2 regions of the Streptomyces sp. NPDC050534 genome follow, and region 2 is predicted to be linked to the other one. Evidence: riboswitches for the same ligand, from Rfam matches in the RefSeq annotation. Region 2 holds a riboswitch; the other holds the start of a gene.

Region 1 (10,523 bases), on a different contig from region 2:
GCTGGGCTTCCTGTCGTACGCGAAGGCCTTCTTCGTCCTCGCCTTCCTGGCCGATCTGGCCGTGCTGCTGCTTCTTCTGTACGCGGGCCTGCGCCCCGGCAAGACGCTGCGCGGCGCCTGGGTGTGGGTGGTGGGCGTCCCGCTGCTCGGCCCGACCGTGTACGCCCGCTACGACGTGATGGTCACCGCGGTGGCCGTGGCCGGGCTGCTCGCGGGCGCCCGGCGCCCGAGGCTGATGGGCGCCCTGCTGGCCTTCGGGGCGATGCTGAAGGTGTGGCCCGCGCTGCTGCTGGTCGGCGCCCGCCGGCGCGGCGCCTGGGCGTGGGCGGCGGCGACCGCGCTCGTGATCGCGGCGGTGTTCGCGCTGACCATGCCGGGCTCGCTCGCCTTCGTGACCTTCCAGCGCAACCGCGGCACCGAGGTGGAGTCGCTGGGCTCCCTCGTCTTCCACGTCGCCCGGCACTTCGGCTGGAACGGCCAGGTGCTGCTGAACTACGGCTCGGTGGAGTTCCTCGGCCCCTACGTCACCCTCGTCAGCTCGGCCGCCCTGTTCCTGACCGGGATCGCCTTCGGCTGGCTGCTGCTGTGGCGGCTGATGGCGACGCGGTTCCTGCCGAACACGCTCGCCGACGCCGCCTTCGTGGCGGTGCTGATGTTCACGGCCACCAGCCGGGTGATCAGCCCGCAGTACATGGTCTGGCTGGTCGGCACGGCGGCCGTCTGCCTGTGCTTCCGCGGCAGCCGGATGCGGCTGCCGGTCGGGCTGGTCCTCGCGGCCGCCTTCGTGACGGTGCTGGAGTTCCCCGTCTGGTTCCAGCACGTCGTCATGAGCGACACCCTCGGTATCACCCTCCTCGTCGTGCGCAACGGCCTGCTCCTCGTCGCCGCCCTGCTCGCCGCCGTGGAACTGTGGCGGTCCACGGTCCCGCGCGAACCCGTGCCGCCGCTGCCGGCCCAGGCGACCCGGACGCGCGAGACCTCGACGTCCTCCTGAGGCCATCGGCCGCCCGGATCAGCCGAGTTCGGTCCGCAGGTAGTCCTGCCACTGCCGGGTGAAGTCGTCCGGTGTCGTGCCGAGGACCTTCTTCATCGCGTCCTCCACCGAGCCCGCCCGCGTCCGGTGGTCGCCGACCGCACGGTAGAACCTCCCGAGGCGCTCCTGGCCCCACCGGTCGGCGATCAGCCGGCAGGCCAGCCAGCCGCCCTCGTAGGACTGCGCGAGGTTGGTGGCGTCGCCGCTGAACCCGAAGTCCTTGTCGGTCGGCAGACGGGACGGCACGTGCCCGTCGTCGACCGCGCGCGCCAGCTCCGGCGCGGCCTCGGCCGGAGTGCGGTCGGTACTGAGATAGCCGATCCAGTCGGCGTACCCCTCGGACAGCCACAGCGGGGTGGCGGCGTTGGTGTGGGCGCGGGTGGCGACATGGGTGGTCTCGTGGGTCAGCACGACCTGCTTGCCCACGGGGCCGAGCAGGGCGTACGCGTCCGGGTTGACGACGATGCGGTCCGCGGGCGCCTGTGGCGGGCCGCCCACCTCGCCGGTGGTGACCGCCGCGATCCCGCGGTACTGGGAGGCGGGCGAGCCGAGCAGCCCCGCCATGCCCTCCACCGAGCCCGGCACGAGCACCACGACGTGCCCGGTCCAGTCCAGGCCCCACACCCTGGACACGTTCGGCACCGCGTCGTCCGCGAGGTCGGCGTAGGTGTGCAGCGCCTCGCTGGACTGCCCGGTGCCGAGGACGATGCTGTGCCGGCCGCGCACGACGGTCACCGGACCCTGGTCCCACAGCTGCTGGGCGGACTTCCTGGCCGGCTTGTCGGCGTCCACGTACCAGTGGCCGCCCCGGTCCCTGGAGAGGGTCAGGGTGCGCCCGACGGTGACGGGGGCGTTGTCGTAGCCCTCGATGCGGTAGCGCAGTTCGGCGTCGGCGGTGGCCCTGCCGCCGCTGCCGTGCAGCGCGGTCACCCGGTACGACCAGGAGGCGAGCGGCACCCCGCGCAGGTTCTCGAACCAGCCGGGCGCGCCCGTCCTCGCGAAGGCCGCCCGGTCGCGGTCGAGGACGGCGGTGGACCGGCGGTCGAGGACCCGCTGGAGATCGGCCCGCCCGGCGACGTCGGCGGACGGCCCGCCGCAGCCCACGAGGGACACGAGCAGCAGCACGAGCGCCACCATCGCGCATCCCGACGCCCGCCTACGACCAGCCACCTTCCCGATCGTAAGGCCGATCAAGGCGGTTGGTCAGACCCTGGTGACCGAGGACACCGGCAGCATGTTCACCGGGTCGTAGCGCACGGCCGCGCCGGGGTGGGGCGCGTGGATCACCTCGCCGTTGCCCATGTACATCGCGACATGGCTGGCGTCGGACCGGTAGACGATCAGGTCGCCGGGGCGCGCCTCGGAGAGCGGGATCTGCCGGCCGGCGTACCGCTGCTCCTGCGAGGTGCGCGGCAGATGGATGCCGGCCTGCGCGTACGACCACTGCATCAGGCCCGAGCAGTCGAAGCCGGAGGGGCCGGACGCGCCCCAGATGTACGGCATGCCGAGCACTGAGCGGGCGGCGGCGATCGCGGCGGCCGCGCGGGCCGAGGCGGGCAGGGCGCTCCCGAAGTCGGGGATGACGCCGCGGGCGTCCCGGGAGGCGCGGTCGTAGGCGGCACGCGCCGCGTACGGAAGGGAGTTGAGCAGGGTGCGGGCCTTGGCGAGCTTCTTCTCGACGGTCTTCTTGTGGGCGGCGACCGCCTTGCGGCTCTTGTCCAGGTCGGCCAGTTTCAGGACCGCCTCGGCGCGCTCCTGGGAGAGCTCGCGCATCGCCGACTGCAGGTCCCTGAGTTCGCCGGCCTGGTGGGCGCTCATACGGTCGAGCGCGGCGGCCTTGTCGAGGTAGTCGGCCGGGTCGTCGGAGAACAGCAGGGCCAGGGTCGGGTCGATGCCGCCGGAGCGGTACTGGGCGCCGGCCAGCGAACCGAGCGAATCCCGCATGGTGTTGATGCGGTCCTGCTGCCGCGCGATGCGGTCCTGCGTGTCGCTCACCTGCCGGCGCAGCGTGCCGGCGTTCTCGTCGGCCTTGTTGTAGGCCTCGGTCGCCTTCTCGGCCTCCGTGTAGAGCCGGTCCACCTCGGCCTTGGTGTTGTCGTGCGGAGCGGCGGCGGCCGGGAGCGCGCCGAGGGCGGAGGCCGCGGCGGAGAGCACACACAGGGCGGCGCCGGCGCCCCGGTTGAACCCGGACGTCGGTGCAAGGCGGCGATGGGACCCCACGGGAAGCCGCGCTCCTTCCGCTGGCGACAAGGACTGCCTCCCCGCCGGAGCGAGGAAACGCGGCAGACAGTAGCCCCGCGGCGGGGCGGCGGCCAAAGACCTCCGGCGCAACACAACGTGACGCCCCGCCGCTGACGCAGGTCATCGGCGGGGCGCGGGGTCAGTGCGGGTTCACGCAATTCGCCCGTTCGGGCGGCACGTTGTGCTGATCTTGATGCCGGCTTCCGGTGCCGGGTGTCAGATCCGGACGCCGAACTGGAACGGCATGTTGGCGATCGACTCGTAGCGCACCACGGCCCCGGTGTGCGGGGCGTGCAGCACCTGGCCGTTGCCGGCGTAGAGGCCGATGTGGTGCAGGTCGCCGTAGAAGAGCACGAGGTCGCCGACCTTGAGCTGGCTCTCGCTGTAGATGCGCGTACCGGCGTTGGCCTGGGCCTGGGAGGTGCGCGGTATGGAGACGCCGGCCTGGGCGTAGGCCCAGGAGGTCAGGCCCGAGCAGTCGAAGGAGGAGGGGCCGGTGGCGCCGTAGACATAGGGCGAACCTATCCGGCTCTGGGCGGCGGAGAAGGCCGCGGCGGCCCGGCCGGAGGCGGAGCCGGTGTTGCCGAGGTCGACGCGCTCGGCGGAGGAGCGGCTGGCGCGCTGGTCCGCGGCGGCGAGCGCCGCCTTCTCGGCGGCCGTCAGGGTGTTGAGCAGCTTCTGCGCCTCGGCGAGCTTGCTCTGGACCTGCTTCTTCTTCTTGCCCAGTTCGGTGCGGGTGGAGGCGAGGTCCTTGAGCTTGTCGGACGCCTCGGAGCGCTCCTGGGCGAGTTCGCGCTGCTTCTCCTGGATCTTCTTCAGCGCCTCGACCTGCTGGGCGCTGAGCTGGTCCGCGGTGGACGCCTTGTCCAGGTAGTCGTCCGGGTTCGACGACAGGAAGAGCTGGAGGGAGGAGTCGATGCTGCCGGAGCGGTACTGCGCGGCCGCCGCCATGCCTATGGAGTCACGGAGCTCGTTGAGCTCCTCCTGGCCGCGGGCGACGTTGTCCTGGATGGTGGAGATCTCCTTCTGGAGCTTCTCCTGCTTCTCCTTGGCGCCGTTGTACTTCTCGGTGGCCTGCTCGGCCTCCTCGTACAGCTTGTCGACCTTCGCCTTGACCTCGTCCTTGGAGGGCTTCTCACTGGGCGCGGCATTGGCGGCCTGGGCGCTGATGGCTACGGCTGCAGCAGCGGCGGTGGTGAGCACGGTCACGCGCGCACGGCTCGGCTGCTTGGGTCGACGGTGGGTCGCCACGAAGGTGAACTCCTTCTTCTGAGTGATCACCCGCTCGGAGGTTCGGAGCCAGACCCTAGTGACCTCATCGTGATCAGATCAAATCCTCAGGAGCAAAATCTCGTCACAGCATGCATTCTTTACACACAACTCACGTGCGGTGATGCGCGGTTGACACTACGTTGCGTGACGATCCCGCCAATTCGGGCATTAAACCTAGAAGTTCGACCTTCAGGACAGCGCGCTAGGAAAGCCGTTTCAGGAGCATGGCGGAGGCGATCGGCCGGGCACCCGCCTTGGCCACCCCGTCGGCCACCTCGCGGTCGGTGGAGGCGACGATGACGGGCCGCCCCGGCGGCTCGGCGCGCACCAGCTGGCGGATCAACTCGTCGGCCGTCACGCCCGGTTTGGAGAACAGCACCCGCACGCCGCGCGGGGGCGCCAGCAGCACCGGTGCGACCAGCTCGGCCCCGTCGAAGACACAGGTGACCTCGGCACCGGTCTGCGCGGCGAGCTGCGAGAGCTGGCCGAGCAGCCTCAACCGCTGCTTCTCCAGGGGCATTTGGGGATAGCCGGTCTTGGTGACGTTGTAGCCGTCGACGAGCAGGTGCGCCTGCGGCAGGTCGAGCAACTGGTCCAGGATCGCAGGGTCGTTCTCGGACAGTGCCCGCGCTGCGATGTCCTTCGGGGTCATTCGTCCCGGTTCGACCGCGTCGACGGTCTCCGCGGGCCGTACGGAGACGGGTGGCAGCGCCAGTTCCCGGCGCAGTCCCTGGGTCGCGTCCAGCAGGGTGTCCAGAAGCAGTCGCACGCGCATGTCCTCGACACTGCGCCCCTCGCGCGCCGCTCTGCGCGTGGCCTCCAGGGCGGACTCCGCCTCGCCGAGCCGCGCCTTCAGGCGCCGGGACTCGCTCTCCGCGGCGGACACCTGCGCCTGCGCCTCGGCGCGCGCGGAGTCCATCTCGCCCTGGGCCTTGCGCAGGGCCGCCTCGCCCCGCTTGACGTCGCTGAGGGCCGCACGCAGCTTGCGGTGCGCCGAGTCGGCCTCCTTGCGGGCGGCGTCCAGATCGGTGCGCAGCCGCTCGGTGTCGAGCCGGGTCTGCTCACGGGCCCGCTCGAGCTCCTCGCGCAGCCGCTCCAGCTCGGCCCGGCTCTCCTCGTCGGCGCGCTCGGCGTCGGCCCGCTGGGCCTCCTCACCGGCCGCGGTCACCAGCTTCACCCAGCCGGTGGGCCGCAGAACGTAGGCCGCGGCCGCCACGTCGAGCGGGTCCGCGGCCGGGGGCGGCGAGCCGGAGTCGAGAGCGCCGGCGAGCTCCGGCTGGGCCTCTCTGAGCTTCTCCCCGATCCGCTGCCGGAAGAGCGGATCGGTCTCCAGCGCGGCCGCCATCGCGTTGCCGGCGAACTTGGCCCGGCGGCTGGGGGTGAAGCGGGCGTACTGCCTGAGCTGTGCGGGCAGCTCGACGACGGTCAGCCCGCCGAACCCGTCCGAGACGATCTGGACGACCCTGCGGCGCACTCCGTCGGCCAGCGGACGGTCAAGCACCTCGGCGGTGCCGTCGTCCGGCCCCCCGCCCGCGGTCTCCGCCATCCGTCACACCCCATTACCTGTGGGGCCGCTCCGCTCAGGAGTCGGCGCCCGGCCTGTCCACGAGTTCCACCTGGTCCACCGCGTTGCACCAGCGGCAGCGCACCGACTCGATGGTCTCACTGACCACCTCGCGCTCCTCCACCTTCGGCTCGCCGGCCAGATCGAGGTGCATGTACTCGACGACCTTCGACGAGCGGGTCACGTCGAACCGCGTGAGGTTGCCGCAGAGGGTGCAGCGCCACCGTGTCGAGGCGGTCGGCAGGGGAACCGTCATCGTGACTTGTACCTTTTCCTTCTAGGCCGTCTATTGTCCGCGACGCGCCAGCTTCCCTGGAGCGTGTGGCCGTAACCCTACGGCCTGGCGGCGACCCGCCGCCCGCCTGTCCACGGCGGCGAGGCGTTCTGTGCGAGTGCGCCCCCTTACGTCATGCTCTGTGTCCATGATCAGCCACCGGAGCCCGACCGTCAGCAGAACGAGCCGGTACCCCTCGGCGCCCGTCACGTACACGCTGCTCATCCTGTGCTGCCTGGTCTTCGTGATCTCCCCGGCATCGGGTCTGAACCAGGCCTACGGCTCCGGGGACGCGCTGCTCGCCGCCCAGCGCGCGTACTTCCACCGGTGGGGGGTGATTCCGGCCGAGCTGTTCCAGGGCTCCCCCAGGGCCGTCCTGACCCCTGCCACGGCCCTGTTCGTCCACGGCAGCTGGGTGCACCTGCTCGGCAACATGCTCTTCCTCTACGTCTTCGGCGTGATGACCGAGGAGCGGATGGGCCGCACGGAGTTCGCCCTCTTCTACCTCGGCTGCGGCTACCTGGCCCTGCTGGGGTACGCGGCCGCCAATTCCGCCTCCGAGCAGTCGCTGGTGGGGGCGTCCGGGGCGATCTCCGCCGTCCTGGGCGCGTTTCTGTACCTGTTCCCCGCGGCCAGGGTCACAAGCCTGCTCCCGTTCCTCTTCTTCCTCCCCGTGCGCTTCCCCGCGTGGGTCGTCCTACCGTTCTGGGCGACCCTGCAGTGGCTGGCGGCGGGCCGCGCGGACCAGGGTCCGGGGGTGGCGTACCTGGCCCACCTGGTGGGCTTCGGGCTGGGGTTTCTCTACGCCTGGGTGAGGTTCGGCCGTACGACTAGAGTGAAGTCCGCCCCAGCTCCGGCCCCCGAGGGAGAGAACCAGCCGTGATCACCGCGATCGTCCTCATCAAGACCAGCGTGGACCGGATCCCCGAGATCGCGGAGTCGATCGCTGCGCTGGAGTCCGTGAGCGAGGTCTTCTCGGTCACCGGCACGTACGACCTGATCGCCATGGTCCGGGTCAAGCAGCACGAGGACCTGGCCGAGGTCATCCCGGGCAGCATCAGCAAGATCCCCGGCGTGGAGGCCACGGACACGCACGTCGCGTTCCGCACCTACTCCCAGCACGACCTGGAGGCGGCGTTCGCGATCGGCCTGGACTCCTGACCTCCTTGACCTCCTGACCGCTCACGGACACCGCCTTCGGGCGTAGCGCGCTCAGACCGCCGGCACGCAGCGGCCGTCCTCCGTGCGGTACTGCCACTTGGCGCCCTCGCGGACCAGTTCCTTCACCGCGGCGACGAACCGGTCCACGTGTTCGTCGGGGGTGCCGGCGCCGAAGCTGACCCGGATGGCGTTGAGGGACTTCTCGCCGGGCGCGGCCTCGGGGGCGCCGCATTCGCCCTGCGTCCGGGGGTCGCTGCCCAGGAGGGTGCGGACCAAGGGGTGGGCGCAGAAGAGGCCGTCGCGGACGCCGATGCCGTACTCGGCGGAGAGGGCGGCGGCGAAGTGCGAGCTGTTCCAGCCCTCGACGACGAAGGAGAGCACGCCGACCCGGGGGGCGTCGTCGCCGAAGAGGGACAGGATCTTGATCTGCGGCACCTCGGCAAGACCCTCGCGGACCTTCGTGATCAGCTGCTCCTCGCGCGCGACCAGGGTGTCGAAGCCCGCCTCGGTCAGGGCCTTGCAGGCCGAGGCGATGGAGTAGGCGCCGATCACGTTCGGGGAGCCGGCCTCGTGCCGGGCGGCGCTGTCGTGCCACTCCACGTCCACTCCCCCGTCCGCCCGCCGCGTGACCTTGCGGCTGGCGCCGCCGCCCGCCAGGTACGGCTCCGCCTCCCGCAGCCAGTCGCCGCGGCCGGCCAGCACACCGGCGCCGAAGGGCGCGTACAGCTTGTGTCCGGAGAAGGCGACCCAGTCGACGTCGAGGTCCCGCACGGAGACCGGGTGGTGCGGAGCCAGCTGCGCGGCGTCCAGCACGATCCGCGCGCCGTGGGCGTGCGCCGCGGCGGCCAGCTCGCGCACCGGCCACAGCTCGCCGGTGACGTTGGAGGCGCCGGTGACGCAGACCAGCGCCGGGCCGCGGCCCTCTTGAACGGATGCGGTGCGGTCGGCGAGGGCGCGCTCCAGCGTCGCCACGGCCTGCTGCGGGGTGCGCGGCGCGTCGAGGTAGGTGACCTCGGCGTCCTGCCAGGGCAGCAGGCCGGCGTGGTGCTCGGTCTCGAAGACGAAGACCTGGCAGCCGGCGGGGAGCGCACGGGCGAGCAGGTTCAGCGAGTCCGTGGTCGAGCGGGTGAAGACCAGCTGGTCGTCGGACCGGCAGCCCAGGAACTCGGCGACCGTGCGGCGGGCGTTCTCGAACAGGTCGGTGGACAGCTGGGAAAGGTATCCGGCGCCCCGGTGGACGCTGCCGTAGTACGGGGCGTAGGCCGCCACGTCGTCCCAGACGCGCTGCAGGGCCGGCGCACTGGCCGCGTAGTCGAGCGCCGCGTAGGTGACCTCGCCACCGGTGACCAGCGGGACGGTGACATCCCGCCCCAGAACGGGCAGCGGGGCACAAACGGACTGGGCGCAGGCAGCGGTGGAGACAGACATGGCGAACTCCTGTGAGGGGTAAGCGGATTCACCGTGCGAGCGGTACGGCTCGAGCACGGGAGAAGGTGAAAAGGGGTACGCGGAGGCGGGGCTCGACGCCCTATCGCATTCGCTTGCTCACAGAGGGCTCCCTCGACGACCAGGACCCCTGGTGTTTCGCGAGGGGTCCGCGCTTGCCGTAGACCTCGCTGCCTACGGCCTGGTCCTCACCCGGGGCACCCCGCCACGGACGGAGGGTTGCCGGACAGTCGGCCGGGGCCTCATGACTGTCACTCATGACCTGGACAGGAACGTACGTGAAATGATCGCGGTCCCGCAACCCGTGTCCGGATGCCGGGACCCCGATCCCGCTGCCGCTCGGAGCGGCCCTACGCGTTGCTGGCCGCCACCCAGCGCTCCAGCGCCCGCTTGGCCGCGCCGGAGTCGATCGACTCCGCCGCCCTGGCCATCCCGGCGCGGATCTGCTCGGCGAGCGGCCCCGGTCCCGGGTCGAGCGCGACGAGCGCGGCCGCCGAGTTCAGCAGTACGGCCTCCCGCACGGGACCCTGCTCGCCGTCGAGAAGCCTGCGGGCCACCTCGGCGTTGTACGACGGGTCGCCGCCGCGCAGCGCCTCGACCGGCACCAGCTCGATGCCGACCTCACGGGGGTCGAAGGTCTCCTCGGTGACCTTGCCGTCGCGGACGATCCACACCCGGGAGGTGGCCGTGGTGGTCAGCTCGTCCAGTCCGTCGTCCCCGCGGAAGACCAGGGAGGAGTTGCCGCGTTCGGCGAAGACGCCCGCTACGACCGGCGCCATCCGCGGATCGGCGACACCGACCGCCTGGGCCCGCACCCGGGCGGGGTTGGTCAGCGGGCCGAGGATGTTGAACACCGTGCGGATGGCCAACTGGCCGCGCGCGGCACCGGCATGACGCAGTGCCGGGTGGAACTTGACGGCGAAGCAGAAGGTGATCCCCGCTTCCTGCGCCACCTCGGCCACCCGCTGCGGGGTCAGCTCCAGATTGACGCCGAGCTTCTCCAGGACGTCCGAGGCACCGGACGCCGAGGACGCGGCGCGGTTGCCGTGCTTGACGACCGTGGCGCCCGCGCCGGCGACGACGATCGCCGACATGGTGGAGATGTTGACGGTCTTGGCGCCGTCGCCGCCGGTGCCGACGATGTCCACCGTCCGCCCCGGTACCTCGATCACCTTGGCGTGCTCGTACATGGTCCGCACGAGACCGGTGATCTCCTCGACCGTCTCGCCCTTGGCGCGCAGGGCCACGACGAAGCCCGCGATCTGCGCGTCCGTCGCCTCGCCGCGCATGATCTGGTCCATCGCCCAGGCCGTCGCGTCGGAGCTCTGGTCGCGGCCGTACAGCAGGGCGTTCAGCACCTCGGGCCAGGAACGGCCCGCCGCGGTGTCGCCTCCAGCGGGGGTCACAGCGCTCATAAGGCCGCTCCTGGGTGTCGTAGAAGAGTGTGACCCCACCCTATCCAGCCGGAAGGCATGGCAAAGGGCCCCGTCCGAACACCGGACAGGGCCCTTCGTGTGGCGTGGCGACGCCTG
Region 2 (10,523 bases):
CGTGCGGACACGCCTGCTGGACGATCCAACAAGGCCGTTGTTGTGGGCGGTGCTCGACGAAGCGGCGTTGCGCCGGGAGACCGGCGGCCGGGCGGTGATGGCGGAAGCCTTGCGCCACGTCGTGTCCCTGGCCCGCAAGGGCCGAGCCATCGTGCAAGTGCTGCCCTTCAGCGCGGGGGCGCACAAGGCGATGGCAGGCCCACTTCGACTGATGGACTTCGAGGAGGCCCCCGCGCTGGTCTACTTCGAGGGGCCCGGCACCGGGCGGCTGGAGGACGACCCTGCCACCGTCGCCCGGCAGAGGTTCACGTTCGAACTCCTCACGGCCTCCGCCCTCTCGCCGCAGAAGTCCCTGGCCCTGATCGAGGCAGTGGCGCAGGATTACGCCCATGAGGAACTCACCTGACCTGAGCACAGCGATCTGGCGCAAGTCGACGTACAGCGGCGGCGGCGGCAACGAGTGCCTCGAAACAGCCGACTGTCACAGCCTGGTGCCCGTCCGGGACTCCAAAACCCCCCAAGGCCCGGTACTCACCTTCCGCCCGCGGAGCTGGACCGCATTCGTCGAGAGCCTCAAGCGCACCGCACACTGATACCCATGAACCACGCCCAGCTGACCGCCCTGGGCCGTGCCCTCCGTCTGCTCGGGGAGCACGGCGAAGCCCTCACCGCCGACACGCCGGACGGCAAACTGCACGAGGTCAAGGCGGACCTCCGCCGCGCGCTGGAGCTGCTGGACGACAGCGTCACCGGCGCCGCGCCCGCGACCCGCTGTCCCGAGCATCCGAACGGGCCGGTGGACGAGAACGCGCACGACCTCTGCCTGCTCTGCGAGACCCGGCGCAGGGCGGCCCGCAGGGCCGAGTACAACGGCGGCCCCCTCCCCTCGCACCGCGAACGGACGGCGCCGTCGCGCTACGGCGTCAGCGCCGACCGTCCTCAGCCCCAGCAGCGCTGGCTGCCGGAGGCGTGGAACGGGCAGACGTGGCAGCTGTGCGGCACGCCGAGGCGGGACCGGCGCGAGGCGGAGCTGTACCTCACCGCCCAGCGCCGCGGCCCGCGCCCGGCGATGGCGTACCGGCTGGTGCACGAGTTCACCGACTACGAGGTGCTGCGGATGTGGGGCACGCCGGTGAAGGTCGACATCGAGCCGCTGGGGAACCTGTAGCGGCGCCGCGTCACTTCAGCAGCGGCAGTTCCGTGAACTCGTGGCCCTCCCACAGCCGCCGTGCCGTCTCCTCCGGGTACGGGACGACCTCCGGGACCGCGTCGAGCACCTGGACCAGGCGCTTCCGGTCGTCGTAGGCGGGCCAGCCCGGGTCGCCGGTGCGGGCGAACGCCGTCCAGGAACTCCGGAAACGCGCCGACAGCGACTCCGCCTCGGCAGGAACCGCGCCGCCGGGGAACAGGAGCATCCCCAGGTCCGCCTCGAACGTGCCGAAGAGCAGCGGGATGTCCAGGCCGTGGCACGCGCCGAGACCGCCCGGGGCCGGCCAGGCCAGCTCGTAGACGTGGGCGGGGCCGCCGCCCGCGAGCTGCGCCTCGGCCAGGCGCAGGGACGGGACGTTGAACAGCCAGTCGGTCTGGACGCGCTCGAACAGCTCGCCCGGCGTCGCCTCCGGGAAGGCCGCGCGGTACGCCCGCTCCCCGTCCGCCCCCGGCCCGAAGGTCCGCAGCGCCCAGGACGCCTGCTCCTCGCCGATGGTGCCCAGCAGCCCGCCGATGGCGAGGAACAGCCGGAACTCGTCCCGGTTGTGCCCGACGAGGAGGTCCACGTCCCGCCCCGCGCCCGCGGCCAGCGCCTGCCAGGGGGTGCACGGCAGCACCTCGCCGTCGACCACCGGGGAGAACGGCGTGGAGGTCGGTGCCACGCGGCCCCACCGGTCCCCGTAGGACGTCATCTTCGCGCTCAACGCCTCGCTCGCCGAGGTCAGTTGGCGGGGGTCTACGGTGGCCAGGTCGGCCGCCGTCGGGCGCAGTCCCGCCTCCTCGGCGATGGCGGAGGCGATGTCGCGGGCCAGCTCGTCGGAGAAGTACGTCCCGGGCACGCTCTGTGCGACCGCCCGCCGGAAGAGCCCGCGCGCGGCGGGCATGGCCAGCAGCGACGCCACCGACCCGGCACCGGCCGACTCGCCGAACACGGTGACCTGTCCGGGGTCGCCGCCGAACGCCGTGACGTTGTCCCGCACCCATTCCAGGGCGGCCACCTGGTCGAGCAGACCGCGGTTGGCGGGCGCCCCGTCGATCCGGGCGAACCCCTCGATGCCCACGCGGTAGTTGAGCGTCACGACGACCACATCGCCGTCGCGCGCGATGCGCTGTGCGTCGTAGCCGGGGCTGCCCGCGTGGCCGATCTTGTACGCCCCGCCGTAGATCCACACCATCACCGGACGCCGCGCGGCCGGATCGGCCTCCGGTGTCCAGACGTTGACGGTCAGCCAGTCGTCGCCCTCGAGCATCTCCTGGACGGCCTTGCGGCCCTGGATGCCGGACTCCTGCGGCGGTGGGGGCCCGAAGGCGTACGCCTCCCGGGTCCCCTCCCATGCCCGCACGGGCCGCGGCGCGGCGAACCGGGCCTCCCCGACGGGGGGTTGGGCGAACGGTATCCCGCGGAACACCGTCAGCCCGTCCTCCCGCCGCCCACGCACCGCACCGGCGGCGGTACGCACGACTGTCGTCATCTTCGGCTCCTCGTCGGGTCGGTTTCCTGAGTTGACCTCCGCAACAAGAATGTCACCCGGGAGAGCCGGGCAGCCGTCGGCTTCGCGACAGGTGTCAGCTCAGCGACTTGAGCGCCGCCGCGTCGTAGGGCTTCAGCTCCGAGATGCGTCCGTCGAGGACCTTCGCCGCCCACTCGGGATCCTGGAGCAGCGCGCGCCCGACGGCGACGAGGTCGTACTCCTCGCGCTCCAGCCGGTCCAGCAGGTCGTCGATGCCGCGCACCCCGGATCCCTCACCGGCGAAGGCGCGGATGAAGTCGCCGTCGAGGCCGACCGAGCCGACCGTGATGGCGGTCTTACCCGTCAGCTTCTTGGTCCAGCCGGCCAGGTTGAGGTCGGAGCCGTCGAACTCGGGCAGCCAGTAGCGGCGCGTGGAGGCGTGGAAGGCGTCGACGCCGGCGGCGGCCAGCGGCGCGAGGATGGCCTCCAGCTCCTCCGGGGTCTCGGCGAGACGGGCGTCGTAGGCCTCCTGCTTCCACTGCGAGTAGCGGAAGAGGATCGGGAACTCGGGCGAGACCGCCTCCCGCACCGCCGCGACGATCTCCTCCGCGAACTTCGTACGGGCCACACGGTCGCCGCCGTAGGCGTCCGTGCGGCGGTTGGTGCCCGCCCACAGGAACTGGTCGAGGAGGTAGCCGTGGGCGCCGTGCAGCTCCACGCCGTCGAAGCCGATGCGCTCGGCGGCGGCCGCGGCCTCGGCGAACGCGCCGATCACGGCGTCGAGGTCGGTCCGGTCCATCGCCTTGCCGGTGGCCTCGTCGGCGCCGATGCGCAGACCCGAGGGGCCGACGGCGGGTGCGTCCGCGAACGGCGGCTGGCCCTGCTCGCGGACCATGCCGATGTGCCACAGCTGCGGGACGATCGTGCCGCCCCCCGCGTGCACCGCCTCGGCCACCTTGGCCCAGCCCGCCAGCTGCTCCTCGCCGTGGAAGCGCGGGACTCGGTCACTCTGCCCGGCCGAGTCGTGCCCGACGTAGGTGCCCTCGGTGACGATCAGGCCGACACCCGCGGCGGCACGGCGCGCGTAGTACGACAGCACGTCATCGCCGGGCACGCCGCCCGGGGAGAACATGCGCGTCATCGGCGCCATGACGATGCGGTTGGGGACAGTGAGGCCGTTGATCGTGGTGGGCCGGGAGAGGATCTCGGCGGCGCGGGAGGTGGCGGGGGCGGTCACGTGGGGTACTCCTCGAGGCTGGGCTAACCGTTCGGTATGTGCGCACGCATTGTTGCACTACCTTAAGCAACCGCCTATGCGCTGCTTCACATTCCCGGACGGCCTGAAGCGCCCGCGTGACGCCGGGCACACGAAAGGGCGGCACCCCCTGCCGGAGCAGGAAGTGCCGCCCTCCGTAAGGACGTTGATCGGCCGGGGCCGGAACCCCGGGGTCGATCAGAAGTCCATGTCACCGCCCGGCATACCGCCACCGGCGGGCGCGGCGGCCTTCTCCGGCTTGTCGGCGATGACGGCCTCGGTGGTGAGGAAGAGCGCGGCGATGGAGGCGGCGTTCTGCAGGGCAGAGCGGGTCACCTTCGCCGGGTCGATGATGCCTTCCTTGACCAGGTCGACGTACTCGCCGGTCGCGGCGTTCAGGCCGTGGCCCGGGGTCAGGTTGCGCACCTTCTCCACCACGACACCGCCCTCGAGGCCGGCGTTGACGGCGATCTGCTTCAGCGGGGCCTCGAGCGCGATGCGCACGGCGTTGGCGCCGGTCGCCTCGTCACCCTCGAGGTCCAGCTTCTCGAAGACGGTGGACGCCTGGATGAGCGCGACGCCACCACCGGCGACGATGCCCTCCTCGACGGCGGCCTTCGCGTTGCGGACGGCGTCCTCGATGCGGTGCTTGCGCTCCTTGAGCTCCACCTCGGTGGCGGCACCGGCCTTGATGACCGCGACACCGCCGGCGAGCTTCGCCAGGCGCTCCTGCAGCTTCTCGCGGTCGTAGTCCGAGTCGCTGTTCTCGATCTCGGCGCGGATCTGGTTCACACGGCCCTGCACCTGCTCCGTGGAACCGGCACCGTCGACGATCGTGGTCTCGTCCTTGGTGATGACCACCTTGCGGGCGCGGCCCAGCAGGTCCAGGGAGGTGTTCTCGAGCTTGAGACCGACCTCCTCGGAGATGACCTCGCCGCCGGTGAGGATGGCGATGTCGTTCAGCATCGCCTTGCGGCGGTCGCCGAAGCCCGGGGCCTTGACGGCGACGGACTTGAAGGTGCCGCGGATCTTGTTGACGACCAGGGTCGACAGGGCCTCGCCCTCGACGTCCTCGGCGATGATCAGCAGCGGCTTGCCCGACTGCATGACCTTCTCCAGGAGCGGGAGCAGGTCCTTGACGGAACCGATCTTGGAGTTGGCGATCAGGATGTACGGGTCGTCGAGCGACGCCTCCATCCGCTCCATGTCGGTGGCGAAGTACGCCGAGATGTAGCCCTTGTCGAAGCGCATACCCTCGGTGAGCTCCAGCTCCAGACCGAAGGTCTGGGACTCCTCGACGGTGATGACGCCTTCCTTGCCGACCTTGTCCATGGCCTCGGCGATGAGCTCGCCGATCTGGGTGTCGGCGGCGGAGATGGAGGCCGTCGAAGCGATCTGCTCCTTGGTCTCGACGTCCTTCGCCTGCTCCAGCAGGGCACCGGAGACGGCCTCGACGGCCTTCTCGATACCGCGCTTGAGGGCCATCGGGTTGGCGCCGGCGGCTACGTTGCGCAGGCCCTCCTTGACCAGGGCCTGGGCGAGAACGGTCGCCGTGGTCGTACCGTCACCGGCGACGTCGTCCGTCTTCTTGGCGACTTCCTTGACCAGCTCGGCGCCGATCTTCTCGTACGGGTCCTCGAGCTCGATCTCCTTGGCGATGGAGACACCATCGTTGGTGATCGTGGGGGCGCCCCACTTCTTCTCGAGGACGACGTTGCGGCCCTTGGGGCCGAGCGTCACCTTGACGGCGTCCGCGAGCTGGTTCATGCCGCGCTCGAGGCCGCGCCGCGCCTCCTCGTCGAACGCGATGATCTTGGCCATGTGAAGTGGTCCCTCCAGGACTGGGGGTGATTCCTTCGGACCGCGCCCGCGCCCGCGACGGACGGCACGCATGCCTCGTGGTTCCTTGCCCCACCCGGCCTGCGGGCCTCACCGACCCGGTCCATCTTTGTCACTCTCACCTTCAGAGTGCTAACGCCAATGATTAGCACTCGACCCATGCGAGTGCAAGCGCCTCCCGGGGACTGGGCGGGCGTCCCTTGGGCCGGGCGGGGTCTCCGGGCGGACGGCCTCCGCGCCTCCGAGCGTCCGGACCCGGGCATGCCGAAGGGTCCGCACCCAGGGCGCGGACCCTTCGATCAAGAACGGAAGAACGTCGCTGCGATTGACCCGGCGCGTGCTTCAGCTGGTCGCCAGTCGGACCATGTCCGCCTGCGGCCCCTTCTGGCCCTGCGAGATCTCGAAATCGACCCGCTGACCCTCTTCCAGGGTGCGGTATCCGTCCATCTGAATCGCGCTGTAGTGGACGAAAACATCCGCACCACCGTCGACCGCGATGAAGCCGTACCCCTTCTCCGCGTTGAACCACTTGACGGTGCCCTGAGCCATGCCTAACTCCCCTATTACTGGCCCTTGCACGGACCCGCGCTTCGCGGATCCGGGTCAGACCTCACCCCCCACGGTTGGGGGCGTGCGCCGGAACGCGTCGACCGCGGCTGAATGTATCTGTCCAACTGCCGTCTGCAACAGGTCAATCGGACGAGAAATCCGGGCACGACCGGTCGGGAATTTACCGAGAATTCATCAGAATTCAGGGCAAGTCGGGCCCCATAAAAGGAGCATAAGACACAAAAAACCTGCACACTTTGGCGACTTCTCGCTGCCCGAGAAGTCAGAAGCCATATGCATCCGGCATGCAGATCCGAGCCGGTTCCCCAACTGTACCGTGCTCAACCATGCAGAATTGCCCCCTCCGCTTCTCTCACGGAGGGGGCAATTCGATGAACTCTTCGTAACCGACCTTACCGACGGTAATAATCGGGGCGCGCGACCTGTTCTTCAGCCTCCGGCGACGGCCGGGATGATCGAGACTCCGGCGCCGTCCGGAGTGGCCGTCTCAAGACCCTGCTCGAAACGCACGTCGTCGTCGTTCACATAGACGTTGACGAAGCGGCGCAGCTTGCCCTGATCGTCGAGCACACGGGCGGCAATTCCCGTGTGGTTCTTCTCCAGATCGGCGATGACATCGGCGAGGGTCGCACCTTCGGCGACGACCTCGGCCTGCCCACCGGTGTAGGTGCGCAGAATGGTAGGGATACGAACCTTGACGCTCACGTGAAACCTCCGGTCAGCTACAACGCCCGTCAGGGGCGCGGGGAACTGCGCGACCGGCCCCCACCGGCCCGCAGACGAACAACTACCTACTCGGCGAGCCCGGCCTCACGGAACGACTCGAGGTTCGGACGAATGGTCGCGGTCAGCCCTGTGCCGGCCACCGCGTCCAGCGTCTTGAGACCGTCGCCCGTGTTGAGAACAACGGTCGTCAGCGTCGGATCCAGCACACCGTTCTCGATGAGCTTCTTCGTGACGCCCACCGTGACGCCCCCGGCGGTCTCCGCGAAGATCCCCTCAGTCCGGGCGAGCAGCCGAATCGCGTCGACGACCTGCTCGTCGTTCACGTCCTCCACCGCACCACCGGTACGCCGCGCGATGTCCAGCACGTACGGACCGTCGGCGGGGTTGCCGATCGCCAGCGACTTGGCGATGGTGTTCGGCTTCTGCGGGCGGACCACGTCGTGCCCCGCCTTGTACGCCGTCGACACCGGCGAGCAGCCCTCGGCCTGGGCGCCGAAGATCTTGTACGGCCTGTCCTCGACGAGCCCGAGCTTGATCAGCTCCTGCAGACCCTTGTCGATCTTCGTGAGCTGCGAGCCGGAGGCGATCGGGATCACCAGCTGGTCCGGCAGCCGCCAGCCGAGCTGCTCGCAGATCTCGTACGCCAGGGTCTTGGAACCCTCCGCGTAGTACGGCCGCAGGTTGACGTTGACGAAGCCCCAGCCCTCGCCGGCCGGGTCGCCGATCAGCTCGGAGCAGAAACGGTTCACGTCGTCGTAGTTGCCCTCGATGCCGACGAGCTCGCCGCCGTAGACCGCGGCCATGACGACCTTGCCCTGCTCCAGGTCGTGCGGGATGAACACGCAGGAGCGGAAGCCGGCGCGGGCCGCCGCGGCGCCCACGGCGCCGGCCAGGTTGCCCGTGGAGGAGCAGGAGAGGGTGGTGAAGCCGAAGACGCGCGCCGCCTCCAGGGCCTGCGCGACGACGCGGTCCTTGAAGGAGTGCGTCGGGTTGCCGGAGTCGTCCTTGACGTACAGGCCGCCGGTCACGCCCAGCTCGCGGGCGAGGTTGTCGGCCTTGACGAGCTTGGTCCAGCCGGGGTTGATGTTCGGCTTGTCCGCCACGTCCGCCGGGACGGGCAGCAGGGGCGCGTAGCGCCAGATGTTCGCGGGGCCCGCCTCGATCCGCTTGCGGAGCTCTTCGGCGTCGTAGGCCGAGAAGTCGTACGCGATCTCGAGCGGGCCGAAACACTCCTCGCACGCGAAGACCGGTCCGAGGGGCACCCGGTGTCCGCACTCGCGGCAGCTGAGGGCGGCGGCGGGGCCGAGGTCGACGTTCGTGGAGTCGGTGGTGCTTGCAGCAGTCTGCGCAGCCATGGAGGCGAGGCCCTTTCTCCTCATCTTCCTCACGACGCATCTCGCCGTGAGACGGATTTGGCACCTTCCCTAGCCGGGGAGCCTCGCGGAACGATCAGCACTGATCAACGAGTACCGGCTGGAGGGTTGCCGGGGCTTCAACGGGCCGTTTCCCTCTGCCCCTCTGGATGAGCTGTATGCGGTTGTGAACGGCGGTGACCCCGGACATGTGATGGTCATCGGCGTTGTTCAAGACTGTAACCGACGGCCAGGACAGTTGAGAGAGCCGTCCGTAACGCGAGACAACAGTGAGGAGCCGCCGACCGTGCTGGAAGAAGTCGAGCGCTGGCTGCGCACCCGCTCCTGGTCCGTGGCCGACCGCCCGCTCCACCGAATACTGGCCGCCAAACAGCGCACGGGCCAGTCGGTCTCCGTCGTCCTGCCCGCGCTGAACGAGGAGGAGACGGTCGGCGACATCGTCGCGATCATCCGTCACGACCTCATGCAGCAGGTCCCGCTGGTCGACGAGATCGTCGTCGTCGACTCGGGGTCCACCGACCGCACCTCCGAGGTGGCAGCGGCGGCGGGCGCGCGGGTGGAGCACCGGGACGAGATCCTGCCGCGCATCCCGGCCGTGCCCGGCAAGGGCGAGGTCCTGTGGCGTTCCCTGCTCGTCACGAGCGGGGACGTCGTCTGCTTCATCGACGCCGACCTGAAGGAGTTCTCCTCCGACTTCGTCTCCGGGATCGTGGGCCCGCTGCTCACCGACCCGGAGGTCGATCTGGTCAAGGGCATGTACGACCGCCCGCTCGCCGGGGCGGCGGGCCAGGGCGGCCGGGTCACCGAGCTGATGGCGCGTCCGCTGCTGAACATGCACTGGCCGCAGCTGGCGGGCTTCGTCCAGCCGCTCGGCGGGGAGTACGCGGCCCGCCGCAGCCTGCTGGAACAGCTCCCCTTCCCGGTCGGCTACGGCGTCGAGCTGGGCATGCTGGTCGACGCCCTGCACCTGGTGGGCCTCGACGCGCTCGCCCAGGTCGACGTCGGGGTGCGCAAGCACCGGCACCAGGACGGGCAGGCGCTGGGCCGCATGGCCGCAGCGATCTACCGCACGGCGCAGCTGAGGCTGGCCCGCGGTCATCTCGTCCGGCCGTCGCTGACCCAGTTCGAGCGGGGCGAGGACGGTTTCGAGCCGCGGACCTACTCCGTGGACACCGAGGAACGCCCGCCGATGGCGGAGATCGCCGAGTACGCCGAGCGCCGGGTCGCCTGAGCCGGCCGGTCACCAGACGTATACGGTCCACCCGCGAGGGGCAAGCAAACGTTTGAGCGTTTCCGGGCCGGGCTAGGTTGTGGCTTATGGCTTCCACGAACGGCGCTGCTCATCAGGTGCTGGTCGCGTCCAACCGCGGACCGGTCTCGTACGAGGTGCAGGACGACGGCTCACTGTCCGCCAAGCGGGGCGGCGGCGGGCTGGTCTCCGGCCTGTCCGCCATCGGCCCGGACACGGACGTCCTGTGGGTGTGCTCGGCCCTGTCCGACGGCGACCGGGAGGCGGTGCGGCGCGGGGTCGGCGAAGACGGCGTACGGATGCTGGACATCCCCGCCGGCGTGCACGCGGACGCCTACAACGGCATCGCGAACTCGGTGCTCTGGTTCGTCCACCACCTGCTCTACCAGACCCCGCTGGAGCCGGTCTTCGACGCGGAGTTCCGCCGGCAGTGGGCGTCGTACGAGACCTACAACCGGGCCTTCGCCGAGGCGCTCGCCGAGGAGGCCGCCGAGGGCGCGGCCGTACTGGTGCAGGACTACCACCTGTGCCTGGTGCCGGGGATGCTGCGGGAGTTGCGCCCGGACCTGAGGATCGGGCACTTCTCCCACACGCCGTGGGCGCCGGCGGAGTACTTCCGGCTGCTGCCGGACGACATCGCCGAGCAGGTGCTGCGCGGCATGCTGGGCGCCGACCGCCTCGGCTTCCTCACCCGGCGCTGGGCGGACGCGTTCACGGCCTGCTGCACGGCCCTGGTGGGCGGACTCGGGGGCACGGAGGTCGGCGTGCACGGACTCGGCGCGGACGCGGACTTCCTGCGGCAGCGCGCGCACGAGGCCGACGTGGCCGAGCGGATGGCCGCACTCAGGAGC

What was found. A riboswitch is a leader RNA that binds a small molecule or an ion and turns the genes downstream of it on or off. The one in region 2 is predicted to bind S-adenosylmethionine.
Positions count from the first base shown of each region.
Region 1: another riboswitch for S-adenosylmethionine. It lies ahead of ACIBN2_RS36540 (aminotransferase class V-fold PLP-dependent enzyme); the one in region 2 lies ahead of thrC (threonine synthase).

Region 1 is NZ_JBITHF010000013.1:242,580-253,102, forward strand. It holds gene ACIBN2_RS36500 (glycosyltransferase 87 family protein) at 1-994, shown strand, start outside; gene ACIBN2_RS36505 (hypothetical protein) at 1,013-2,170, opposite strand; gene ACIBN2_RS36510 (NlpC/P60 family protein) at 2,237-3,253, opposite strand; gene ACIBN2_RS36515 (NlpC/P60 family protein) at 3,491-4,525, opposite strand; gene ACIBN2_RS36520 (NYN domain-containing protein) at 4,749-6,092, opposite strand; gene ACIBN2_RS36525 (hypothetical protein) at 6,127-6,366, opposite strand; gene ACIBN2_RS36530 (rhomboid family intramembrane serine protease) at 6,533-7,267, shown strand; gene ACIBN2_RS36535 (Lrp/AsnC family transcriptional regulator) at 7,264-7,545, shown strand; gene ACIBN2_RS36540 (aminotransferase class V-fold PLP-dependent enzyme) at 7,597-8,973, opposite strand; SAM riboswitch class IV at 9,138-9,254, opposite strand; gene trpD (anthranilate phosphoribosyltransferase) at 9,342-10,406, opposite strand.
Region 2 is NZ_JBITHF010000006.1:429,976-440,498, forward strand. It holds gene ACIBN2_RS22065 (Scr1 family TA system antitoxin-like transcriptional regulator) at 1-406, shown strand, start outside; gene ACIBN2_RS22070 (DUF397 domain-containing protein) at 390-593, shown strand; gene ACIBN2_RS22075 (hypothetical protein) at 599-1,168, shown strand; gene ACIBN2_RS22080 (carboxylesterase/lipase family protein) at 1,179-2,681, opposite strand; gene ACIBN2_RS22085 (NADH:flavin oxidoreductase) at 2,776-3,897, opposite strand; gene groL (chaperonin GroEL) at 4,114-5,736, opposite strand; gene ACIBN2_RS22095 (cold-shock protein) at 6,097-6,303, opposite strand; gene ACIBN2_RS22100 (ubiquitin-like small modifier protein 1) at 6,754-7,029, opposite strand; gene thrC (threonine synthase) at 7,116-8,405, opposite strand; SAM riboswitch class I at 8,423-8,579, opposite strand; gene ACIBN2_RS22110 (glucosyl-3-phosphoglycerate synthase) at 8,710-9,654, shown strand; gene ACIBN2_RS22115 (trehalose-6-phosphate synthase) at 9,741-10,523, shown strand, end outside.